Regions from separate parts of the Variovorax sp. LjRoot175 genome, predicted to be linked through region 1. Evidence: predicted binding sites of a transcription regulator. Region 1 holds the regulator's gene; the other holds the start of a gene.
The links. The regulator LexA, encoded in region 1, represses DNA repair genes until DNA is damaged. The targets are predictions, from matches to a motif close to ACTGTATNNNNATACAGT.

Region 1 (11,485 bases):
GGGCGACGAGCCGCTGATCGACCCGGCATTGATCGACGCCGTGGCCCACACGCTGGCCTCGCATCCCGACGCAGCGATGAGCACGGCCGCGCACGCGATCGAATCCCTCGAAGATTTCCTCAATCCGAACGTCGTGAAAGCCGTGCTCGACGCACAGGGCAACGCGCTCTACTTCAGTCGCGCACCGATTCCCTGGTGGCGCGACGGCTTCGCGAAAGGCGGCGTGACGGCGCTGCCGCAGTCACCCGCAGCGCTGCGCCATATCGGCATCTACGGCTACCGCGCCGGCTTCGTACGGCAGTTTCCCAGCCTGCCGCCGGCACCGGTCGAAGCCACGGAGGCACTGGAGCAGCTGCGCGCACTGTGGCACGGGCACCGCATCGCCGTGCACGTGAGCGCCCATGCGCCCGGGCCGGGCATCGACACGCCGGAAGATCTGGAACGCGTCCGCGCACTGCTCTCCAACGCCTGATTTCGTCCCCGCGCAGGCCAAGTCGGGCGCGGAGCGCGTGCTATCCTCGATGCAACTCCGCCCTGCGATCTCCCTCGTGAAACGCATGGCGCGACAGAAATCGAAGAACCGTCCGAGGACACCATGAGACTGATTTTGTTGGGCGCCCCCGGGGCAGGCAAAGGCACGCAGGCAGCCTTCATTTGCCAGAAATACGGCATTCCTCAAATCTCGACCGGCGACATGCTGCGCGCCGCCGTCAAGGCCGGCACACCGCTCGGGCTCCAGGCCAAGGCCGTGATGGATGCCGGCGCCCTGGTGAGCGACGACCTGATCATCAACCTCGTCAAGGAACGCATCGCGTTGCCGGACTGCACCCAGGGCTTTCTGTTCGACGGCTTCCCGCGCACCATTCCGCAAGCCGAGGCCATGCGCTCGGCGGGCGTCAAGATCGACTACGTGCTCGAGATCGACGTGCCTTTTGCCGACATCATCGAACGCATGAGCGGGCGCCGCTCGCATCCGGCGTCGGGGCGCATCTACCACGTCAAGTTCAACCCGCCGAAGACCGAAGGCAAGGACGACCTCACGGGCGAAGACCTGATCCAGCGCGAGGACGACAAGGAAGAAACCGTGCGCAAGCGGCTCGAGGTCTACAGCCAGCAGACCCGGCCGTTGGTCGACTACTACTCGGCCTGGGCCAAGGCGGACCCGGCCGCAGCGCCGAAGTACCGCGCCATCAGCGGCGTCGGCACGGTCGACGAGATCACTCAGCGCGCGCTGGGCGCCCTCGGCAGCTGATCAGGCCGGGCTGGAGCGCAGCCCGTAGACCTTGCCGTCGGCGAACAGGTATTCGACGCGCATCACCGGCTCGCCCTTTTCTTCCTTGAAGGTGAAGCCCACTGCCGAGATGGTCGCGCCGGACTTGATCTCCGAAACCTTCCAGGCCTCCATTCGCGTCAGCGGCGCGAGTTCGAGCGTCCACTGGCGATCGGCGCGGCGCGGCGCGGTCGCCTTGGCAAGAAGCCCGGGGCCATCGATCGGCGCGCTCTGCGCGGGCGGCTGTCGCGTTGCGAGGTCTGCCGGCACCTTGAGACCCGGCGGAACCTCGATCACCAGCTCGGCATGCGGGTTCTGCCAACGCGCGCGCACGACCTTTCCTTCCAGGTAGAGCGGACGCTCCTGGTCGAAGCTGCTCCAGCCGTGGTGTGCCCAGGCGAACGGGGTGGCGACGGGAAGGGATGCGGCGGCGACGACGATGCTGCGACGTTTCATCGGAAGAACTCCTTCTTCTCTTCAGTACGCGATCCAGCGGCCGCAGAACACGACGGCCAGCCAGATCGCAGTGGACAACAACATCTGTACCCGCGCCAGCGCATCGAGTTTGCGCAAGGACCTTCGCGCGTGGAACCAGCCCGCGTTGCATCCGGCGGCCAGCAACAATCCCATCTTGATCACGAAGGCCCGGTTGGCGAGCAGTTCGGCCGGCTGGGTCGCGAACATCAGCGAGCCGCTGGCCGCCGCCAGCGTGAAGCCGCAGAGCGCGATCGACAGCGACAGCCTGGCCATCGCCCGCACCGGCAAGGCAGCCGCACGTCCGAACACCCGCAGCTCGAGCGCCACGAGATTGCCGAGCAGGAGTGCGATGCCGATGATGTGCACCGCCTCCAGCGCCGGATAGGCCCACGAGTGCGATTGCAGAGCGCCGAACATGGCCTCAATCGGCGGCCGGCTGATCTGCCATCAGCTCCAGCACCAGCGCGATGCGCGCCTTGACGGGAGTCAGTGCGCCCGCGTCACGCAAGAGTGCATTCGGCGCCGGCAGGATGCGGCCCTGCGTGCATCGCGTGGCGCGCACGACCGCGATGCCGGCAGCCTGCGCCCGCAGCGCGGCTTCTTCCAGCGCAAGGTGCAAGGTGCCGTTGCCGGTGGCCGCGAGCACCAGGCCCTCTACCGGCTCGGCGGCGCCGGACTGGCGCTCGCGAATCAGTGTGTCGATCAGGCTGCCGCGCGCCTCCGCATGACTCATCACGATTTCCACATGGGGCCATCGGGCGGCATTCGTCATCCGTTCGAAGAGCTCGCGCGCATCTTGTTGCGGCGATACCGGCCAGCTTCGGAGGCCGCGCACCGCGCCCTCCTCCACATAGGCCACCGGTCCCGCATCGCCGGAGTCGAAGGCGTCGAGCCGGTAGGTGTGGACCTTCTGGACGTCGAAGGCGCTGTGCACCGTGCCCGCGCAGACGGCCACCACGCCCAGCGCGCCGGGGCTGGACGCGACCGCAATCGCATCGCGCACGTTCTGCGGGCCGTCTGGCGACAGCGCGGTCGCGGGCCGCATCGCGCAGGTCAGGACCACCGGCTTCGACGGAGCCAGCACCGACTGCAGGAAGAAGGCTGTTTCCTCCAGCGTGTCGGTGCCATGGGTGATGACGAGGCCCGCTACGTCGGGCTCGGCGAGCCAATGGGCGCAGCGCTCGGCCAGCGTACGCCAGATCGCAAAGCTCATGTCCTTGCTGTCAATCTGCGCCACTTGCTCGGCCGCGAGTGCGATGCCTTCGGGCGCCTCGATGCCGCCCAGCAGTTCCGTCACGCCTACTTGCCCGGCCGTGTAGCCGATGTTGTCGCCGGCCGCCGTAGCGCGGCCGGCGATGGTGCCGCCGGTGCCCAGAACGATCACGCGGCGCTTGCCTTCTCGAAGGGTATCGACCATGTCTTGCCAAACTCCCGGAAACTGGTTAAAAATACAGGTACTGGATATTCAGCCAGTGCCGCAAGGAGTCATCAATGCAGTTCGCCGTCAAGCTTACCGCCCGCCAGCAGCAGATTCTGGACTTGATCCAGAGCGCCATCGCACACACCGGCGCCCCGCCCACGCGTGCCGAGATCGCCGCCGAACTGGGCTTCAAGTCGGCCAATGCGGCCGAAGAACATTTGCAGGCCCTGGCACGCAAAGGCGTGATCGAACTCGTGAGCGGCACCTCGCGCGGCATCCGCCTCAAGGGCGACGCACTGCGCTCGCTGAACGAATCGCGCAACAACCAATTCTCCCTGTCGCTGCCCGGCATGGCCCAGCTCGCGCTGCCGCTGATCGGCCGTGTGGCTGCAGGCTCGCCCATCCTCGCGCAGGAGCACGTCGACCAGACCTACTACGTCGAGAACACCCTGTTCCAGCGCCAGCCCGACTACCTGCTCAAGGTGCGTGGCATGTCCATGCGCGACGCCGGCATCATGGATGGCGACCTGCTGGCGGTGCAAGCCACCAAGGAAGCCCGCAACGGCCAGATCGTGGTGGCCCGGCTGGGCGACGAAGTCACGGTCAAGCGCCTCAAGCGCAACAAGCAGGTCATCGAGCTGCATGCCGAAAACCCCGACTACCCCACCATCGTCGTTCAGCCCGGCGAGCCTTTCGAGATCGAAGGCTTGGCCGTAGGCCTGATCCGCAACACGATGCTCATGTAGGGGGTCCAAACCCCGGCCGCGACAGGTGGCGGGCGTATGGCCGAGGGCCATCACCCTGTAGCAGCCGATGAAAGCAATCCTGCCTGTGTTCAACCTCTGACTTTTCTGGAGTTCACATGGGAATCGCTCTTCTCAGCCTTGCTGATCTGTTCATGCCGCTGCAATCGCTGGCCGATCGCTGGATGCCTTCGCGCCGCAGGCGTTCGTCCGGCCTTCGCTATGTCGGCATTCGGCCCAGCTGTGCCTCTGCACCCGCGCCGACGCGTCCCCTGCGCGTGGTGCGCACGGTCGATGCGCAGCGCCCCGGCCAGAACGCGGGCCGCGTCGTGATCTCGGGCCGCATGGCGGACGTCTGCGCCGAACTCGATCGGCTGGCCGCCCTGGAAGCGGCGGACACCGTGCCGCGCGCCAGCCGCCTGCATTGAGCGAGGCGATGCCGATCGGCAATTGAAGCCGAACCGAGCCTGGGTTATCCCCGGGCAGCGTGCGCCTGTGGAACGCAGGGCACGGAGTACGCGGATGGTGCGAGGCACAATGGCATGCCATGAACATTGTGATCCTCGACGACTACCAGGACGCGGTGCGCAAGCTGCGCTGCGCTTCCAAGCTCGACGCGTACGCGGCCAAGGTCTACACCAACACGGTCAAAGGCATCGGGCAGCTCTCGGTGCGGCTCAAGGATGCCGACGTGATCGTGCTGATCCGTGAACGCACACAGATCTCTCGCCAGCTGATCGAGAAGCTCCCCAAGCTCAAGCTCATCTCGCAGACCGGCCGGGTCGGCAGCCACATCGACGTGCATGCGTGCACCGAGCAAGGCATCGCGGTGGCCGAAGGCACGGGCTCGCCGCTGGCGCCGGCCGAACTCACCTGGGCACTGATCATGACGGCGATGCGCCGCTTGCCGCAGTACATCAGCAACCTCAAGCATGGCGCTTGGCAGCAGTCGGGGCTCAAGTCGGCTTCGATGCCTCCCAATTTCGGGCTCGGCTCGGTGCTCAAGGGCAAGACGCTTTGCATCTGGGGCTATGGGCGCATCGGCCAGCTGGTCGCACGCTATGGGCAGGCCTTCGGCATGCAGGTGGTGATCTGGGGCCGCGAAGAGAGCTGCGCCAGGGCACGGTCCGACGGCTTTCAGGTGGCACCGAACCGGGACGTCTTTTTCAGCGTGGCCGACGTGCTGTCGATCCATCTGCGGCTGACGGAGGAAACACGGGGCCTGGTCACCCTCGAGGATCTGTCGCGCATGAAGCCCACCGCACTGTTCGTCAACACCTCGCGCGCCGAGCTGGTCGAACAGGACGCGCTGCTCGCGGCCCTCAACCGCGGCCGGCCCGGGCTGGCAGCCGTCGACGTGTTCGAGAGCGAGCCGCCGCTGCAAGGCCATGCGCTGCTGCGCCTGGAGAACTGCATCTGCACCCCGCACATCGGCTACGTCGAGCAGGACAGCTACGAGATGTACTTCGGCCAGGCCTTCGACAACGTCGTCAGCTTCATCAAGGGCAACCCGACCAACATCGTGAATCCGGGCGCACTGCAGGTCCGCCGTTGAAGCAGCCTGCTCTGCCGGCAGCTTTGTGGGCCCTGCTGGCGGGCAACTTCGTGATCGGGACGGGCGTGATGGTGGTGCCCGGCACGCTCAACGAACTCAGCACCTCGCTGCAAGTCAGCGCGGCTACCGCCGGCCAGTTGATCACCGCGGCGGCCGTCGTGATGTGCCTCGGCGCTCCCTTGCTGGCGGCCGTGGTCGCGGGCTGGGACCGCCGGGTGCTGCTCGCCTGCACCATGCTGTGGTATGCGGCAGGGCATCTTCTCGCGACGCTGATGCCGAACTTCGGCGGGCTGCTGGTGGTGCGCATGCTGACGGTCGTCGCGCCCGCGATCTTCACGCCGCAGGCGGCCGCCTGCGTGGGTCTGCTGGTGCCGCTCGAGCAGCGGGGCCGCGCCGTCACCTTCGTTTTTCTGGGATGGTCCATGGCCTCGGTGCTGGGCCTTCCGCTCGGCACGCTGATCGGCGGTCATTTCGGCTGGCGCACCGCGTTCGCGACGATCGCGCTCCTGTCGATCCTCAGCGCAGCCTGGATCTGGCGCAAGCTCCCATCGGGCATCCGGCCGGCCGCGCTGTCGCGCGCGGCCTGGGCCCAGGTGCTCAAGAGTCCGCTGCTGATGGGCGTCGTCTCCGTCACCGCGCTGCAAGGCGCGGGCCAGTTCGTTCTGTTCAGCTACTTCGCACCCGTCCTCAAGCAAGTGCTGGGCGCGGACGCCACGGCACTGGGCCTGATGTGGGGCTGGTTCGGCGTCTGCGGCCTGCTCGGCAACATGCTCGTGAGCCGGTACATCGACCGCATGGGCGCCTCGCAGACGGTGCTGCTCACGACCTCGCTGATCGCGCTGAGCCTTCTTCTGTGGCCCCTGGGCGTGACGCTCGCGGGGCTGGCGCTGATCATCGTGCCCTGGGGCTTCGGCTGCTTCGCCACCAACTCGGCTCAGCAGGCACGCCTGGTCTCGATGGCGCCCGCGCTCGCGCCGGGCTCGGTGGCGCTCAACAGTTCCGGCATCTACGTGGGGCAAGCGGTGGGTGCCGCAGCCGGAGGCTGGCTGCTGGCCCATGACGCGATCGCCTGGATGAGCTGGGCGGGCCTGGCGATGGTGCTCTGCGCGCTGGCGCTCAGCCTGGCCGTCGACCGGGCGCAACGCCGCGCCCCGGCGTTCAGCGCTTGACCGGCTTGGGAGCTATCTCCGCCTCGGTGGCCGGATCGAAGAGCTCGAAATCGATCACGTGGGGATCGCTGGACGGTGCGGGCGGCGGCTTCGGCGTTTCGATCGGCGCTCGCATGGTTTCGAAGGCCGTCTTGTCGAATTCGGCGAGGTCCAGGTCGATGTCGGGCTTGGCGCGCGGCAACGGTGCGGCGCCTGCGGGAGGCGCCGGAAGCGGCGCATCCGGCACCAGCACAGTCTCATGGTGCAGGTGATCGTCGATGGCGCCGTAGATCGAGGGGGGCAGCGTCGGGGCGTACTCGACGGCCTCGGGCGCGCTCTCGCGATCGAGCGGCGCAGGCGTCGTGGCCAGCTGGTCGTGGCCGAAGGTATCGACGAAGGAGTGCGGCGTGACGGGCGCAGGCGGTGCGCTGTTCGGATCGATCACTTCCTTGGCCACGGAATAGAGCAGCAGCAGCTCCTGGTAGGCCGCCAGGTCGAAGGCCTCGTCCTCGTGCGCGCCGGGCTTGCGGAATATCAGCTCCTCGATCAGCGCCAGGGTGCCCGGCGCAGGCCACTGCGATTCGATGCGCGCGAGGGTGCTGCGATAGTGTTCGAGACCCTTGCCCGTCTCGTTGAAATTCTCGAACGCCGGGACGTCGGCGTTGAAGGCCCGTTCGAATTCCTCCGCCAGGCGCGCATAGTCCTCCTTGCGCCCCAGCGAATGAAAAATCCGCAGCAGGTCCAGGTAGGCCAACGCGCTGGTGCCGGGATTGGTGGCGATGTGTTCGCGCAGCACCGCGATTGCCTGGTCGTGCTGGCCGAGCGAAAGGAAGAAGTCCGACTGCTGCTGCACGTCGAACAGCTCTTCGGTGTTGACCGGCCGCACCGGCGCGCCATCGGGCGTGCGTGCCGGCTGGGGTTCGGATTCGCCGAAGCCGCTGTCGTCGTCGGGCTCCAGGGCTGCAAAGGTCGCCGCGCCGAAGCTGGTGGCGTTCGCGCTGCGCCGCGGCGGCGGTACGGAGTCGACGTCCGGCTCCTCGTCGAGCAGTGCGCGCAAGGAACTCGGCCGCGTGGGACCGCCCTCGCCCTTCGACGGCGTCTCGCCCCACCAGGCCGGCGCTGCGGCTCGGCGCGCCATGCGCCACAGCAGCACGATCGCCACCAGCGCGATCAGCAACAGGGCGATCAGCGCGTAGACCAGTGGATTGCGATAGCGGCTGTCGTGCGCCTGCGCGAGCTCGCTGCGCATCTCGAGCAAGGTGCGCTGGTTCTGCGCCGTCTGCTCGCGCAGCGCGGCCAGCGTGGCTTCCAGCGCTTGCATGCGTTGGGCCTCGCGCTGCGCCGCTTCGGGGTCGATGTTGAGCGCGCGCCACTCGGCGGCGGCCGCGGCGCGGCGCGCGAGGTCTTCGCTGGCCGGCAGCGTCAGTTGCGGGCTTGTCTTGAGGCCGGGCTGCGCGACGGGAACCGGCTCCAGCGTTTCGAGTTGGAGCCGGGATCCACCGGCGACGGCCCCGCGCCTCGGCTCAGTGGCTGCGACCGTCGGGACGGTGCGCGGCGCGGCCGCACGCGGTGTGGCAGGCGGTTGCGCCGCGGCGGGCCGGCGCGGCGCGGGCGCAGAGGCAGCGCTGGGACGCGGCGACGACCCGTCGGCGTCGCGCGCGTGCGCGCGGCGGGCGCCGCTGCGGTGCTGCGCCGCGCCGGCGCTGCGGTCGGGCCTTCGAGGCCGGACGATGCGCCCCCTGCCGCAGCACGCGATGGCGCGCGCGCGGGCGCTCGCGCCGGGGTCTCGGACGATGCCCTTGCACCCGAAGGCGCCGCAAGGACGGGCAGCGCGGGTTCGGACGGAACGTCGGCCAGCAGCACATAGCTGCGCGTCGACTTCGTATCGCAGCCGGCACGCACGTTCACATTGACCACGGGTTCGTCCACGGCGACGGTGGAACGGATATGGATGCGCGGGCTGCTGGCCTTCGGCCCCGGCTCCAGCGATACAGTCAGGCTCCGATCGGCAATGCGGGTGTCCCCCTGCACGACCTCGGCGTCGAGGCACAACGCGCCCCCATCTTCGGCAGCATCCAGCGAAAGCGGAATCACCACATCCAGCGGCTTGCCGATCCAGACAGCCCCTTGGGGCCGCCCGATCGTCAAGGCAGGCGAGTCAAGTGCGAGCCCGAATAGAAAGAGGGCCGCCGCCAGGCGTGGGAGTTGCAAAATAGTTCGAAAAAAGTAATCGAAAGTAGACACATTCTGGCATGGGCATCCGTGCCAGCCATCCTCAGAGAGACAATTATCAAATGACTGTGAACTTTTCCAATGTGGGCATCATCGGTGCCGGCGCCATGGGGCGCGGCATCGCGCAGATCGCCGCGCAGGCCGGGAGCGAGGTCCTGCTGCTCGACAGCTTCGAGGGCGCCGCGGTCCGCGGACGCGATGCCATCCTCGCCCAGTGGCAGAAGCAGCACGAGAAGGGAAAACTGGACGAGGCGCAGCGCGATGCACTGTCCGCTCGTGTCCGCGCCGTCGAATCGGTCCAGGCGCTCGCTGGCTGCGAGCTGGTGATCGAAGCCGTGGTCGAAGACCTCGAGGTCAAGCGCAAGCTGTTCAGCGAACTCGAAGCGGTGGTCGCGCCCTCGGCCGTGCTGGCGACCAACACCTCATCGCTCTCGGTCACCGCCATCGCCGCGGTGATGGCGCATCCGCAGCGCATGGCGGGCTTTCATTTCTTCAACCCGGTGCCCCTGATGAAGGTGGTCGAGGTCGTGGCCGGCTTCAAGACCGAGGCCGAGGTCTGCCGCCGGCTCGCGGGCTACGCCGCGCAGATGGGCCACAGCGCTGTGCAGGCCAAGGACACGCCCGGCTTCATCGTCAACCACGCGGGACGCGGCTACGGCACCGAGGCGCTGCGCATCGCCGGGGAAGGCGTGGCGGACTTCGCCACCATCGACCGCATCCTCAAGGACCAGGCGGGCTTTCGCCTCGGGCCTTTCGAGCTGCTCGATCTGACGGCGCTCGATGTTTCCCATCCCGTGATGGAGTCGATCTACCGCCAGTACTACGAGGAGCCGCGCTTTCGGCCCAGCGTGATCACCGCGCAACGGCTCGCAGCGGGTGCGCTCGGTCGCAAGACCGGCGAAGGCTTCTATCGCTATGTCGACGGTGCGGCGCAGTTGCCCACCGAAGCGCCGGTGCCGACGGTCGACGCCGCCCCGGCCGTCTGGGTTTCGCCCCGCGCAGCACGGCGGCCCGATTTGCTGCGGCTCGTGCATGCGCTGGGCGCGCAGCTCGAAAGCGGCGCCACGCCCTCGCCCGCCGCATTGATCCTGGTCGCACCGCTGGGCTTCGACGTCACGACCGTCGCCGCCGTCGAACGGCTCGATGCGACGCGCACGGTCGGCATCGACCTGATGGTGGACGATGCAGCCACCAAGCGCCGCGTGCTGGCCACCAATCCCGCGACGCGGCGCGACGTGCGCGATGCGGCCCATGCGCTTTTCGCGCGCGACGGCAAGGCGGTAAGCGTGATCCGCGACAGCGGCGGCTTCGTCACCCAGCGCGTGATAGGCACCATCGTGAACATCGCCGCCGACATGTGCCAGCAGCGCGTCTGTTCGCCCGCCGACCTCGACGTCGCCGTTCGGTTGGGCCTCGGCTACCCTCAGGGTCCGCTGGCGATGGGCGACCTGTACGGGCCGACGAATGTGCTGGAAGTGCTCTTCAACCTCCAGACCGTGTATGGCGATCCCCGTTACCGCCCGAGCCCGTGGCTGCGCCGCCGTGGCGCACTGGGCCTGAGCCTCACGCATGAAGAAGAGTAAGAGACACCGACCATGACCGCAGAACTGAAAAGCACGAGCGAAGGACAGACCTTGGTGCTCACGCTCTCCAACCCCTCGCAGCGCAATGCGCTGGGCCCCGAGATGTACGCGGCCGGCATCGAGGCGCTCAGCGGCGCCGAGAACAGCGACGAGATCCGAAGTGTCGTGCTCGTGGGCGAAGGCGCATGGTTCTGCGCCGGCGGCTCCTTGCAGCGCCTTTCGGCCAATCGCGAGCGCGAGCCCGCAGTGCAGGCCGAGAGCATCGAGTCGCTGCACAACTGGATCGATTCGATCCGCACCTTTCCCAAGCCGGTGATCGCGGCCGTCGAGGGCGCCGCGGCCGGCGCCGGCTTCTCGCTCGCCGCGGCCTGCGACTTCATCGTCGCCGCGCGCGATGCAGTATTCGCCGCCTCGTACAGCACCGTCGCGTTGTCGCCGGACGGCGGCTTGAGCTGGCATCTCGCGCAGGCACTGCCTCGGCAGCTCGCGAGCGAATGGCTCATGCTCGGAGGGCGCATCGAGGCACAGCGCCTGCATGCGCTCGGCCTGGTGAATGAAATCACCGAGAGCGGCCAGGCCTTGAGTGCGGCGCTCGCGCTGGCGAACCGCCTCAACGCACGCGCGCCCAACGCGCTGGCCAGCATCAAGGAGCTGCTGAGCGAGGCGCGAGGCGCAACACTGGCTTCGCAGCTGTCGCAGGAACGCGACCACTTCGTGCGCAACCTGCACCACCGCAACGCCGGCATCGGGATCGCCGCTTTCCTCGCCAAGGAAACGCCGCGCTACGAGTAGCGGCACGTCGCTCTCGCGACAACCCTCAGCTTTTCAGTCACACACAGGACAGTCCATGGACGACCCCATTCTTACCATCGAAGAACGTGAAGCGATCAATGGTGGTCGCTGGTTCTCTTCTCTTTCTCCATCGCTTCGTCACGACATCCTCCGATGTGCTTTCGTCAAACGCTACAAGGACGGCGAGCTGATCGCTGCACGCGGCGACCCGCCCGAGCAGTGGATCGCTTGCGCCAAGGGCGCGGTGCGCGTGAGTTCGACGGCG
Region 2 (11,485 bases), 460 kb from region 1:
GACGGCCGCGATCCGCTGCATAAAGCGCTCCGGCTGTGCCAGGAAGCCATCCTCGTAAGCCACGACCCGCAGGCCCGCGCAGGCGCCGAGCAGTTCGCCCGGCTGCAGCAGGAAATCGGGCCGCGAGGGCTTGCCCACGGTCTCGTTGCCCGCGGCGAAGGTTTCGTAGAGCAGCACGCCGCCGGGCGCGACCGCGGCGACGATGTCGGGCAGGCGCGGCCGCCAGAGGTAGTTGGTGACGATCACCGCCCCGAATACCCGGCCGCCAAGGGGCCAGGGCCCGGACTCGATGTCGGCCAGCACAGCCTGCCCGAACTCGGCCGCCGAAGCGATGGCTTCCGGCGACCGGTCCACGCCCGTCACCGGATGCCCGCGCTCGGCGAACCAGCGCATGTGCCGCCCCGCGCCGCAGGCCACGTCGAGCACGGCGGCGCCGGGCGCCAGCAGGTGCGACCAGCGCACGATCCAGGGGGAGGGCGGGAGGTCGTGGCTCAGAAGCAGGCCCAGATCTGGTCCACCAGCGTCACGAGGAAGCCGGGGCGCGTGTAAAGCGCGAACACGCCCAGCAGCGCCAGCACCGCCGCGCCCAGCCAGCCGGCTTGCACGAGGCGATGGCGTGTGTTGGGGCGCATGGCGAAGGATCTCAGGCCGGCTGCGGAACCGGGCGCGCGATCGCGCCTTCCTTGACCGGCAGGTTGACCAGCGCCGCGAACACGCCGAGCGCGATTGCGAGGTACCAGACGATGTCGTAGCTGCCGGTGCTGTCGTAGAGATAGCCGCCGAGCCAGACGCCGAGGAAGGAGCCGACCTGGTGGCTCAGGAACACGAAGCCGCCCAGCATCGACAGGTGCGCCACGCCGAAGATCTGGGCCACGATGCCGCTGGTCAGCGGCACGGTCGACAACCACAGGAAGCCCATCACGCTCGCGAACACGTACACCGTGAGCGGCGTGATCGGCGTCAGCAGGAAGATCGCGATCGCCGCCGCACGGCCGAAGTAGATGGCGGCCAGCAGCTTGCGCTTGGCCAGCCGGGCCCCGAGCGAGCCTGCGACGTAGGTGCCGAAGACATTGAACAGGCCGACCAGCGCCAGCGCATAGCTCGCCACCTCGGGCGACAGCCCCTTGTCGCGCAGGTAGCTCGGCATGTGCACGCCGACGAACGCCAACTGGAAGCCGCAGACGAAATAGCCCGCCATCAGCAGCACGAAGCTCTGGTACTTGAAGGCCTCGTGCACCGCCTGCAGGATGGTCTGGTCGCGGTGCGCGACGGCTGCGTGGCCGACACGCGGCTCGCGCAGGCCGAAAGCGAGCGGCACGATCAGGAGCACCATGAGCGCCAGCACCAGCAGGGCCGTGTGCCAGCCGAAGCCCGCGATCAGGTGGCCCTCGACCGGCACCATGAGGAACTGCCCGAAGGAGCCGGCCGCGGCGGCCACTCCCATGGCCCAGGAGCGCCGCTTCACCGGAATCTGGCGGCCGATCACGCCGTAGATCACGGCGTAGGTGGTGCCGGCCTGCGCGGCGCCGATCAGCACGCCGGCCGTCAGCGCGAAGAGCAGCGGCGTGGGCGAGAGCGCCATGCCCGCGAGGCCCAGGGCGTAGAACACCGCGCCCATCACCAGCACGCGAAAGGCGCCCAGCTTGTCGGCCAGCATGCCGGCGAAGACGCCGATGACGCCCCAGGACAGGTTCTGGATCGCGATCGCGAGCGAGAAGCCTTGGCGCGACCAGCCCTGTTCCTGCGTGATCGGCTGCAGCCAGAGGCCGAAGCCGTGGCGGATGCCCATGGAGAGGGTGACGATCATGGCGCCGCAAAACAGGACTTGCTTGAGCGACAGCGGCTTGAGGGTGGAATTCATTCCAGGCAATGTATCCAAAGCCGGAGCAGCCGCATGGCACGGCGGCGACGGGGATTGTTGATATTTTCGGGCCGCGCTGATGCGGCGGCGGCATCAGAGGGCTTCTGTATGTCCATACAGGGTTTTCGCCGGGCCACGCATACAATCCGCCCCCATGGCGACCCTAAGCAAGACTCCCCCGGCCTATTCGGAAGGCTCGATCCGCGTTCTCAAGGGCCTCGAGCCCGTCAAGCAGCGACCGGGCATGTACACCCGCACGGACAACCCGCTGCACATCATCCAGGAAGTGCTGGACAACGCCGCCGACGAGGCGCTCGCGGGCTACGGCAAGAAGATCAAGGTCACGCTGCACGCGGACGGCTCGGTCAGCGTCGAGGACGATGGCCGCGGCATCCCCTTCGGCCTGCATCCTGAAGAAAAGGCGCCGGTGGTCGAACTGGTGTTCACCCGGTTGCACGCGGGCGGCAAGTTCGACAAGGGCTCGGGCGGTGCCTACAGCTTCTCGGGCGGCCTGCACGGCGTGGGCGTGTCGGTGACCAATGCGCTGTCGAAGCGGCTCGAGGTCCAGTCCTTTCGCGAAGGCAAGGCAGCGCAGCTCGCGTTCTCCGGCGGCGACGTGATCGAGCCGCTGGTGGTGCGCGCCAACGACGGCGGCGACCGCAAGCAGGGCACCACGGTGCGCGCCTGGCCGGACGCCAAGTACTTCGAATCGCCCCAGCTTCCGATCCATGAGCTGACCCATCTGCTGCGCAGCAAGGCCGTGCTGATGCCGGGCGTCACCGTCACGTTGGTGGTCGAGAAGACCAAGGAAACGCAGCAGTGGCTCTACAAGGGCGGTCTGCGCGACTACCTGATGCAGGAGCTCAACGGCGACCCGGTGATCCCGCTGTTCGAAGGCGCGGGCCATGCCGACAAGAACGCCGACAACTTCGCCGAGGGCGAGGGCGCCGAGTGGTGCGTCGCCTTCACCGAGGAAGGCCAGCCGGTGCGTGAGAGCTACGTCAACCTCATTCCCACCAGCGCCGGCGGCACGCATGAGAGCGGTCTGCGCGACGGCCTGTTCAACGCGGTCAAGAGCTTCATCGAACTGCATTCGCTGCTGCCCAAGGGCGTGAAGCTGCTGCCGGAGGACGTGTTCGCGCGCGCCTCGTACGTGCTCTCGGCCAAGGTGCTCGATCCGCAGTTCCAGGGCCAGATCAAGGAGCGGCTCAATTCGCGCGACGCCGTGCGGTTGGTGTCCAGCTTCGTGCGGCCGGCGCTGGAGCTGTGGCTCAACCAGCACGTCGATTACGGCAGGAAGCTCGCCGAGCTGGCCATCAAGGCCGCGCAGACACGCCAGAAGGCCGGCCAGAAGGTCGAGAAGCGCAAGGGTTCGGGCGTGGCCGTGCTGCCCGGCAAGCTGACCGACTGCGAGAGCAAGGACATCGCCCACAACGAGGTGTTCCTGGTCGAGGGCGATTCGGCCGGCGGCAGCGCCAAGATGGGCCGCGACAAGGAAAGCCAGGCCATCCTGCCGCTGCGCGGCAAGGTGCTCAACACCTGGGAAGTGGAGCGCGACCGCCTCTTCGCCAACACCGAAATCCATGACATCTCGGTCGCGATCGGCATCGATCCGCACGGCCCCGAGGACACGCCCGACATGTCGGGCCTGCGCTACGGCAAGGTCTGCATCCTGAGCGATGCCGACGTCGACGGCTCGCACATCCAGGTGCTGCTCCTGACGCTGTTCTTCCGCCATTTCCCGAAACTGATCGAAACCGGTCACGTGTATGTCGCCAAGCCGCCGCTCTTCCGCGTCGACGCGCCGGCGCGCGGCAAGAAGCCGGCCTCAAAGGTCTACGCGCTCGACGAGGGCGAACTGGTCGCCATCCTCGACAAGCTGCGCAAGGACGGCGTGCGCGAAGGCGCCTGGAGCATCAGCCGCTTCAAGGGCCTGGGCGAAATGAGCGCCGAGCAGCTGTGGGAGACGACCCTCAACCCCGACACGCGGCGACTGCTGCAGGTGCGCCTGGGCCGCTTCGACGTCTCGGGCACGCAGGGCGAGATCACCAAGCTGATGGGCAAGGGCGAGGCCGCGGCGCGACGCGAGTTGATGGAGCTGCGGGCCGACGATGTCGAGGTCGATGTTTGAGCGCGTGACGCAGTAGGCGTTCGCGCCGAAAATGCGTCTCTGACCCCCATGCGCACCCTTGGCCGTTTCCTCCCATTGCTGCTGGCCCTGCTGCTGTCGATGACGCAGCCGCTCGCGCACGCGGCCGACATCTTTGGCTACGTCGACGAGCGGGGCGTCGCGCATTTCGCGCCCGAAAAGCTCGACGAGCGCTACCAGCTGTTCTTCCGCGGCGGCCAGAGCTTCGACACGGCGGACGGCATCGGTCCGCTTTTGCGCGGACGCGCCGGCAAGGTCGACGGCAAGGTGCCGCGCGCCTCGCAGACCCTGCTCGCGCTGTTCGAGGCCTCGCCCAGCTACAAGCCCGCGCAGGGAGCGTTGCGCGAAGCCGCCAGGCGCCATGCGATCGACTACGAACTGCTGCAGGCCCTGATCGCCACCGAGTCGGGCTTCGATGCGCAGGCCGTGTCGCCCAAGGGCGCGCTCGGCCTCATGCAATTGATGCCGGCCACCGCGCAGCGCTACGGCGTGCAGGCCGACAAGCGCGGCTCGCTCGAGAAGAAGCTGTTCGACCCGCGCATCAACATCGCTGCCGGCTCGCGCTACCTGAGCGACCTGATCGAGATGTTCCCCGGCGACATCGAGCTCGCGCTTGCGGCCTACAACGCGGGCGAGGGCGCGGTGCAGCGCGCCGGCAACAAGATACCGAACTACCGCGAGACGCAGAACTACGTGAAAACGGTGCTGCAGCTCTACGCCTATCTCAAGCCTTCGGCGGCCGCAGGCCGCGGCGGCAAGGCGCCGGGGCGCGTGCGCATGGAACTTGCGCCGCCGCGCGGCGGTGCGCTGGGCCGCGGCAACATGCCGCCGGATTCGCGGGGCGTGCCCGCGATGCCTTCGCTGCCCGAGCCGCCGCAGGGGCTGCGGCTCGATCCCGCCCTGTCCTGAAGCTCGATGCAGCGCCGAAACTTCGTTCTCGCCACCGCGCTGGCCGCCACGACCGGTGCGGCGCGCGCGCAGCACCATCTGCCCGTGGCCCCGTCCTCGGCCGAACCCTACGCCAGGCTGCAGGGCGGCGTGCCGCACCACATGACGCCGGAGCAAGAGGCACAGCGCGTCACCGACAGCCCGGCGCCGGCCGGCGCGCCGGGCCGCTGGGTGCCGCGCGCGGCCCTGCCGATCCCGCGCAGCGAGATGGCCTGGGCCACGGCCGCGCAAGGCCGCATGCACGTGGTCGGGGGCTACGGCGAAGGCGCGGTCAACCGCGACTACCACCACATCTACGATCCGGCCGCCGACCGCTGGCTCGACGGCGCGCCGCTGCCGCGCGGCGCCAACCACGTCGCGGTGGCGGCCGAGGGCGGGCGCGTCTATGCCCTCGGCGGCTTCGTCGAGCAGAACCGGCGCTCGGACGCCAACGCCTACGTCTATGAGATCGCGGCCAACCGCTGGACCGCCATCGCGCCGCTGCCGCGCCCGCGAGGCGCCGCGGCCGCTGTGGTGCAGGGTGGCGCCATCCACCTGATCGGCGGCGCGTCCGAGCCCGCGGCCGAACGCGCCAGCGTGGGCTGGCACGAGGTCTACGACCCCCAGGCCGACCGCTGGTCCTCGCGCAAACCGCTGCCCGGCGCGCGCGACCATGTGGGCTGCATTGCGCACAACGGCCAGATCCACGTGATCGGCGGGCGCTTCAACACCTTCGAATACAACACCGAACTGCACCACGTCTATCTGCCGGCGCGCGACACCTGGGAGTTGCGCGCGCCGCTGCCCACCGCGCGCTCGGGCCATGGCCTGGTGGTCTATCGCGGCCGCCTCTATGCCATGGGCGGCGAGGGCGGCTTCCTGGCCGGCGGCGTGCCGCGCCTGGCCAGGGTCTTCGGCCAGATGGAAAGCTACGATCCGGTGGCCGACAGCTGGCAGCGCCATGCGCCCATGCCCACGCCGCGCCATGCGGTGGGCGCGGCCGTGATCGGCGACTGGATCTACGTCGCGGGCGGCGGCGCGGTGCTGGGCGGCAGCGTGCAATCGGCGGTGCACGAGGCATTCACACTGGGCTGAGCGCGCTCGCGCGCGACGGCCTGCAACTCTTTTTTCTTCTCTCTTTTCTTCATGGACTCCCAACCCCCGCTCGATCTCCTAGGCCCTGCCGACGAAGGCGACAACGCCCTCACGCTGGCCGACTACGCGCAGACCGCCTACCTCGAATACGCGCTCAGCGTGGTCAAGGGCCGCGCGCTGCCCGACGTCAGCGACGGCCAGAAGCCGGTGCAGCGGCGCATTCTTTATTCGATGTCGCGCATGGGCCTGGGCTTCGGCGGCGCCAACGGCACTGTCGGTGCCAAGCCGGTCAAGAGCGCGCGCGTGGTCGGCGACGTGCTGGGCCGCTTCCATCCGCACAGCGACCAGGCCGCCTACGACGCGCTGGTGCGCATGGCGCAGGATTTCTCGCAGCGCTATCCGCTGGTCGACGGCCAGGGCAACTTCGGCAGCCGCGACGGCGACGGCGCCGCGGCGATGCGCTACACGGAGGCGCGGCTGGCGCGCATCACCAGCCTGCTGCTCGACGAGATCGACGAGGGCACGGTCGATTTCATCCCCAACTACGACGGCTCGACCGAGGAGCCGCGACTGCTGCCCGCGCGGCTGCCCTTCACGCTGCTCAACGGCGCGAGCGGCATCGCGGTCGGCCTGGCCACCGAGATCCCGAGCCACAACCTGCGCGAGATCGCAGACGCCTGCGTGGCGCTGATCAAGTCGAACGGCAAGCTCAGCGAGGAAGAGCTGTTCGCGCTGGTGCCCGGCCCCGACTATCCGGGCGGCGCGCAGATCATCAGCGGCGCGGCCGACATCGCCGAGGCCTATCGCACCGGCCGCGGCTCGCTCAAGGTGCGCGCGCGCTGGAAGATCGAGGAGCTCGCACGCGGCCAGTGGCAGCTGGTGGTCAACGAGTTGCCGCCGGGCGTGAGTACGCAGAAGGTGCTGGAAGAGATCGAGGAGCTCACCAATCCCAAGATCCGTGCCGGCAAGAAGGCGCTCACGGCCGAGCAGACGCAGCTGAAGGCGGCCGTGCTCTCGGTGCTCGACGTGGTGCGCGACGAGTCGAGCAAGGATGCGGCCGTGCGCCTGGTGTTCGAGCCCAAGACCTCGCGCATCAGCCAGGAGGAGTTCATCACCACGCTGCTGGCGCAGACCTCGCTCGAAAGCTCCTCGCCGATCAATCTCACGATGGTCGGCATCGACGGCAAGCCGACGCAGAAGTCGCTGCGCCAGATGCTCAACGAGTGGATCGCCTTCCGCGAGATCACGGTCGAGAAGCGCTCGCGCCATCGCCTGGGCAAGGTGCAGGACCGCATCCACATCCTCGAAGGCCGGCAGCTGGTGCTGCTCAACATCGACGAGGTGATCGCGATCATCCGTGCGGCCGAGGATCCGAAAGCGGCGCTGATCGCGCGCTTCGATTTGAGCGAGCGGCAGGCCGAGGACATCCTCGAGATCCGCCTGCGCCAATTGGCGCGGCTGGAGGCCATCAAGATCGAGCAGGAGCTCAAGGGTCTGCGCGAGGAGCAGAAGAAGCTCGAGGACATCCTCGCGAGCCCGGCGGCGCTGCGCCGCCTGCTGGTGAAGGAGATCGAACAGGACGCGAAGAGCTTCGAGGACCCGCGCCGCACGCTGATCCAGGCCGAGAAGCGCGCCGTCGCCGAAGTGCGCGTGGTCGACGAGCCGGTGACGGTGATCGTCTCTCAGAAGGGCTGGGTCCGCACGCAGAAGGGCTGGGCCAGCGAGCGCGCCGCGGGTGCGGCCGCACCCGAGTACAGCTTCAAGTCCGGCGATGCGCTCTACGGCGCCTTCGAGTGCCGTTCGGTCGACACCTTGCTGGTCTTCGGCACCGCCAAGGACAAGACCGTGCGCGTCTACACCGTGCCCGTGGCCTCGCTGCCGGGCGGGCGCGGCGACGGCCAGCCGGTCACGACGCTGATCGATCTCGACAGCGGCACGCACGTGGCGCACTACTTCGCGGGACCGCCCGGGGCGGCGCTGTTGCTCGCCAACACGGGCGGCTACGGCTTCATCGCCTCGGTCGAGAACATGATGTCGCGCCAGCGCGGCGGCAAGGCCTTCGTCGACGTGGGCGAGGGCGAGCAGCTCACCCGGCCCTCGCTGGTCGGCGGCGCGAGCGGTGCCGAGCCGATGCCGCCGGCGACGCACGTGGCCTGCGCCTCGACGGGCGGACGCATCCTGACCTTCGAGATCCTCGAGATGAAGGCGCTGCCCAAGGGCGGCCGCGGGCTCATGCTGATCGACCTCGACGCCAAGGACACGCTCGCCGGCGCCGCGGCCTACACGCGCAGCGTGAAGATCGAAGGTATCGGCCGCGGCGGCAAGGAACGCGAGGAGACGCTGGAGATCCGCACGCTCAACAACGCTCGCGCCAGCCGCGCGCGCAAGGGCAAGGCGGCCGATCTCGGCTTCAAGCCGACGAGCATCGTGCGGGTGCTCTGAGCATGGAATTCGGCGCCCTCGGCATCTTCGTTCTCGTCATCAGCTGCGCCTGCAGCTTCCTGCTCGCGCGCTGGCTCGGCAAGCGCCGGCGCGATGCGCGCCGGGAGCGGGAGCGGCGCGCGGCGGAGGCGGGCCAGAGCCGGCAGGTGCGGCGCGCGAGAGAGCGGGCCAATAACCGTTCGGGCTGAGCTTGTCGATGCCTGGTACCGGCTTCGACCTTCGACCGGCTCAGGACAGGCCAAGCTCAGCACGAACGGTTTGGGATGGGGCCTACCTCAGGCTTTCCCACCAGCGCACGTTCGTGCGCGGCCGTCCCACCGTCAGCACCTCGCCGATCTCCGGCGTCGCAAGCTCGATCTTCTTCGCCTGCGAGAGGTCGGCAATGCGGTCCAGCGGGTCGCGCCAGGTGTGGAAGGCCAGGTCGAAGGTGCTGTTGTGCACCACGTAGAGCATCTTGCCGCGCAGGTCCTGGAAGGCCTGCACGCTCTGTTCGGGCGTCATGTGCACCGAAGGCCAGTAGCTGTCGTAGGCGCCGTTTTCCATCAAGGCCAGGTCGAAGCCGCCGAAGCGCTCGCCGATCTGCCTGAAGCCGGGGAAGTAGCCCGAGTCGCCGCTGTAGAAGATGCGCTCGCCGCCGCTCTGGATGACCCAGGAGGCCCACAGCGTCTTGTTGCGGTCGTTCAGCGTGCGGCCCGAGAAATGCTGCGCCGGCGTCGCCGTGAGGCCGACGCCGTCGTGCTCCGCGGCCTGCCACCAGTCGAACTCGGCCACGCGCTCGGCCGGCACGCCCATCTCGATCACGCGAGCGCGCACGCCCAGCGGCACGAAATAGCGCTGCACGCGCTGCGCCAGGTACTCGATGGTCGCCACGTCGAGGTGGTCGTAGTGGTCGTGCGAGAGGATCAGCCCCTCGATCGGCGGCAGCTGCTCGAGCGTGAGCGGCGGCTGGTGGAAGCGCCGGGGCCCGATCCACTGGAAGGGCGAACTGCGCTCGCTGAACACCGGGTCGATCAGCCAGTACTTGCCGCGCAGCTTGAGCAGGTGGGAGGAGTGGCCGAGGCGGATCACATGGGTGCCCTGCGGATCCAGGGCGTCGAGTTGCGCGGTGGTGACGGCGCGCACTGGAATCGGGTCGACCGGCACGGTGCCGTTCTTGGTGCCCGCGATGAAGCGCGACCAGATCTTCCACGGGCTCGCGGAGGGCAGGGCCTGCGGATTCGGCGGATTCTGAAAGCTGCAGCCATTGAACTGCGGCGATGCCGCATAGGGCGTTTCGCAGGCGCCGGTGGAGGTGCTGGCGCAAGCGGCCATGAGGCCGCAGGCCGCGGCCAGGAGAAGGCTTCTGCAGAGGGTGTCGGCTGTCATCGCCGCGAGCTTAACCAAATGACTTGCATTCCGGCATAGACCATTTGCGGCATTGATACCCCTCGCCAAGCGTGAAATATTCCACGCGGAACGACGAGGAGCCGCATGGACGACACCATCCAAGAGCTGGTGGCAACGCGCCGCAAGGCGCTGGCGGGCGTCGACGACGGCCGCAGGCCCTGGGGCCTGGCCCTGTCGGGCGGCGGCATCCGCAGCGCCACCTTCTGCCTGGGACTGATGAAGGCGCTGGCCGCGCGCCGGCAACTGCTCAAGTTCGACCTGGTCTCGACCGTCTCGGGCGGCGGCTACATCGGCGCCACCCTGGGCCGGCTCTGTACCGAAGCGAAATCGGCCGACGAGGTGCGCGACATCGAGCGTGCGCTCGGCGACGTCGATCGCGCGCGCTTTGGCTGGTGGCTGCGCAGCAACGGCCGCTACCTCATTCCGGGCGGGCTGCGCGACACGCTGTTCGCCAGCGCGCTCTACCTGCGCAACCTGCTGGGCACGCATATCGAGATCGCGATCGCCGCGGGCCTGATCGGCATGGTGCTGGCCGCCATCAACCTGCTGCTGTGGGACACGGTGTTCCGTGCCGTGGACCTCAACAGCCTGCCCTCGGACGCGCAGGCCGGCGTGACCGATCTCGCAAGCGTGCAGTCGGTGCGCCTGCTGGTGCAATGGTCGACGCAGTGGCCCACGCTGTGGTTCACGCTGGTCGGTCCCTTCATCGCATCGGTGGTGCTGGCCTGCGCCTACTGGTCGGTGCGCGACAAGCCGTCCACCTCGTCGGTGCTGCTGCAGGTGGCGATGTGGTGCGCGCTCGGCGCCGGCGCCTGCTGGATCGGGCCGCGGCTGGTGCGGCACTACAGCGGGCCGCTCTGGCTCGCGCCCACCTTCGTGGCCTTCGCGCTGTGCTGGGTGGTCGCGCTGCTGTGGGTGCTGTGGCGCAGCAGCAAGCGCACGCCGGCGCAGCTGCGCAACGAGCTGACGGAGGGGCTCGCCGCGGTGATCAACTCGGCATTGCTGATCGTGATGCTGGGCCTGCTCGACCGCAGCGCCTGGTGGCTCGCGGCCGAAACCCAGCGGGAGCGTGCTTCCTACGGCGCGGCGCTGCTGATCGTGGCAGCGGCGCTGCGCGGCGTGCTGCCGATGCTGTTGTCGCAGAAGCGCCAGGCGCCCGGCATCGGCAAGACGCTGATGCTGACGCTCGCCAGCCTGTTCGGCCTGCTGCTGGCCTTCTGCCTCGCGGCCTGGTGGGTCGGCGTGGTCTATTCGGTGGTGCTGCTGCCGGTGTTCACGCCCGAGGGGCTGGACTTCTCGCGCGGCTGGGTCTGGCTCGGCACCATCGCCGTGATCGTCGGCAGCTATGCGCTGGTCACCGGACGCAACTTCGGCTTTCTCAACGTCTCCTCGCTGCACATGTTCTACAAGGCGCGCATCGTGCGCGGCTACCTCGGTGCCGCCAACGCCAAGCGCCTGGGCGCCAGCCCGACGGACGCGGTCTCGGGCCTCGAGCCGCCGCGGGTGCCGGTCGGCGAGGTCGATGCGCGCGACGACATCTCGCAGCTTCGCTATGCGCCGCACCTGCATGGCGGACCGGTGCACCTGGCCAACGTCTGCATCAACCAGACGCACGACCCCAAGCA

Region 2: a site for LexA is predicted at 1,965-1,982, ahead of ACSQ89_RS10505 (DNA topoisomerase IV subunit B). Genes of this name have one in related genera too.

The regions. Positions count from the first base shown of each region.
Region 1 covers NZ_CAXURY020000001.1:2,529,501-2,540,985, reverse strand. The annotation lists gene kdsB (3-deoxy-manno-octulosonate cytidylyltransferase) at 1-472, shown strand, start outside; gene adk (adenylate kinase) at 596-1,252, shown strand; gene ACSQ89_RS12705 (DUF6152 family protein) at 1,253-1,726, opposite strand; gene ACSQ89_RS12700 (hypothetical protein) at 1,748-2,164, opposite strand; gene ACSQ89_RS12695 (asparaginase) at 2,169-3,164, opposite strand; gene lexA (transcriptional repressor LexA) at 3,239-3,913, shown strand; gene ACSQ89_RS12685 (hypothetical protein) at 4,030-4,338, shown strand; gene ACSQ89_RS12680 (D-2-hydroxyacid dehydrogenase family protein) at 4,458-5,465, shown strand; gene ACSQ89_RS12675 (MFS transporter) at 5,462-6,634, shown strand; gene ACSQ89_RS12670 (type IV pilus assembly protein FimV) at 6,624-7,934, opposite strand; gene ACSQ89_RS12665 (type IV pilus assembly protein FimV) at 8,036-8,824, opposite strand; gene ACSQ89_RS12660 (3-hydroxyacyl-CoA dehydrogenase) at 8,908-10,428, shown strand; gene ACSQ89_RS12655 (oxepin-CoA hydrolase, alternative type) at 10,441-11,220, shown strand; gene ACSQ89_RS12650 (Crp/Fnr family transcriptional regulator) at 11,276-11,485, shown strand, end outside.
Region 2 covers NZ_CAXURY020000001.1:2,071,442-2,082,926, forward strand. The annotation lists gene ACSQ89_RS10490 (class I SAM-dependent methyltransferase) at 1-462, opposite strand, end outside; gene ACSQ89_RS10495 (hypothetical protein) at 492-632, opposite strand; gene ACSQ89_RS10500 (MFS transporter) at 644-1,861, opposite strand; gene ACSQ89_RS10505 (DNA topoisomerase IV subunit B) at 2,016-3,992, shown strand; gene ACSQ89_RS10510 (lytic transglycosylase domain-containing protein) at 4,041-4,919, shown strand; gene ACSQ89_RS10515 (Kelch repeat-containing protein) at 4,926-6,032, shown strand; gene parC (DNA topoisomerase IV subunit A) at 6,084-8,474, shown strand; gene ACSQ89_RS10525 (hypothetical protein) at 8,477-8,662, shown strand; gene ACSQ89_RS10530 (MBL fold metallo-hydrolase) at 8,745-9,839, opposite strand; gene ACSQ89_RS10535 (patatin-like phospholipase family protein) at 9,945-11,485, shown strand, end outside.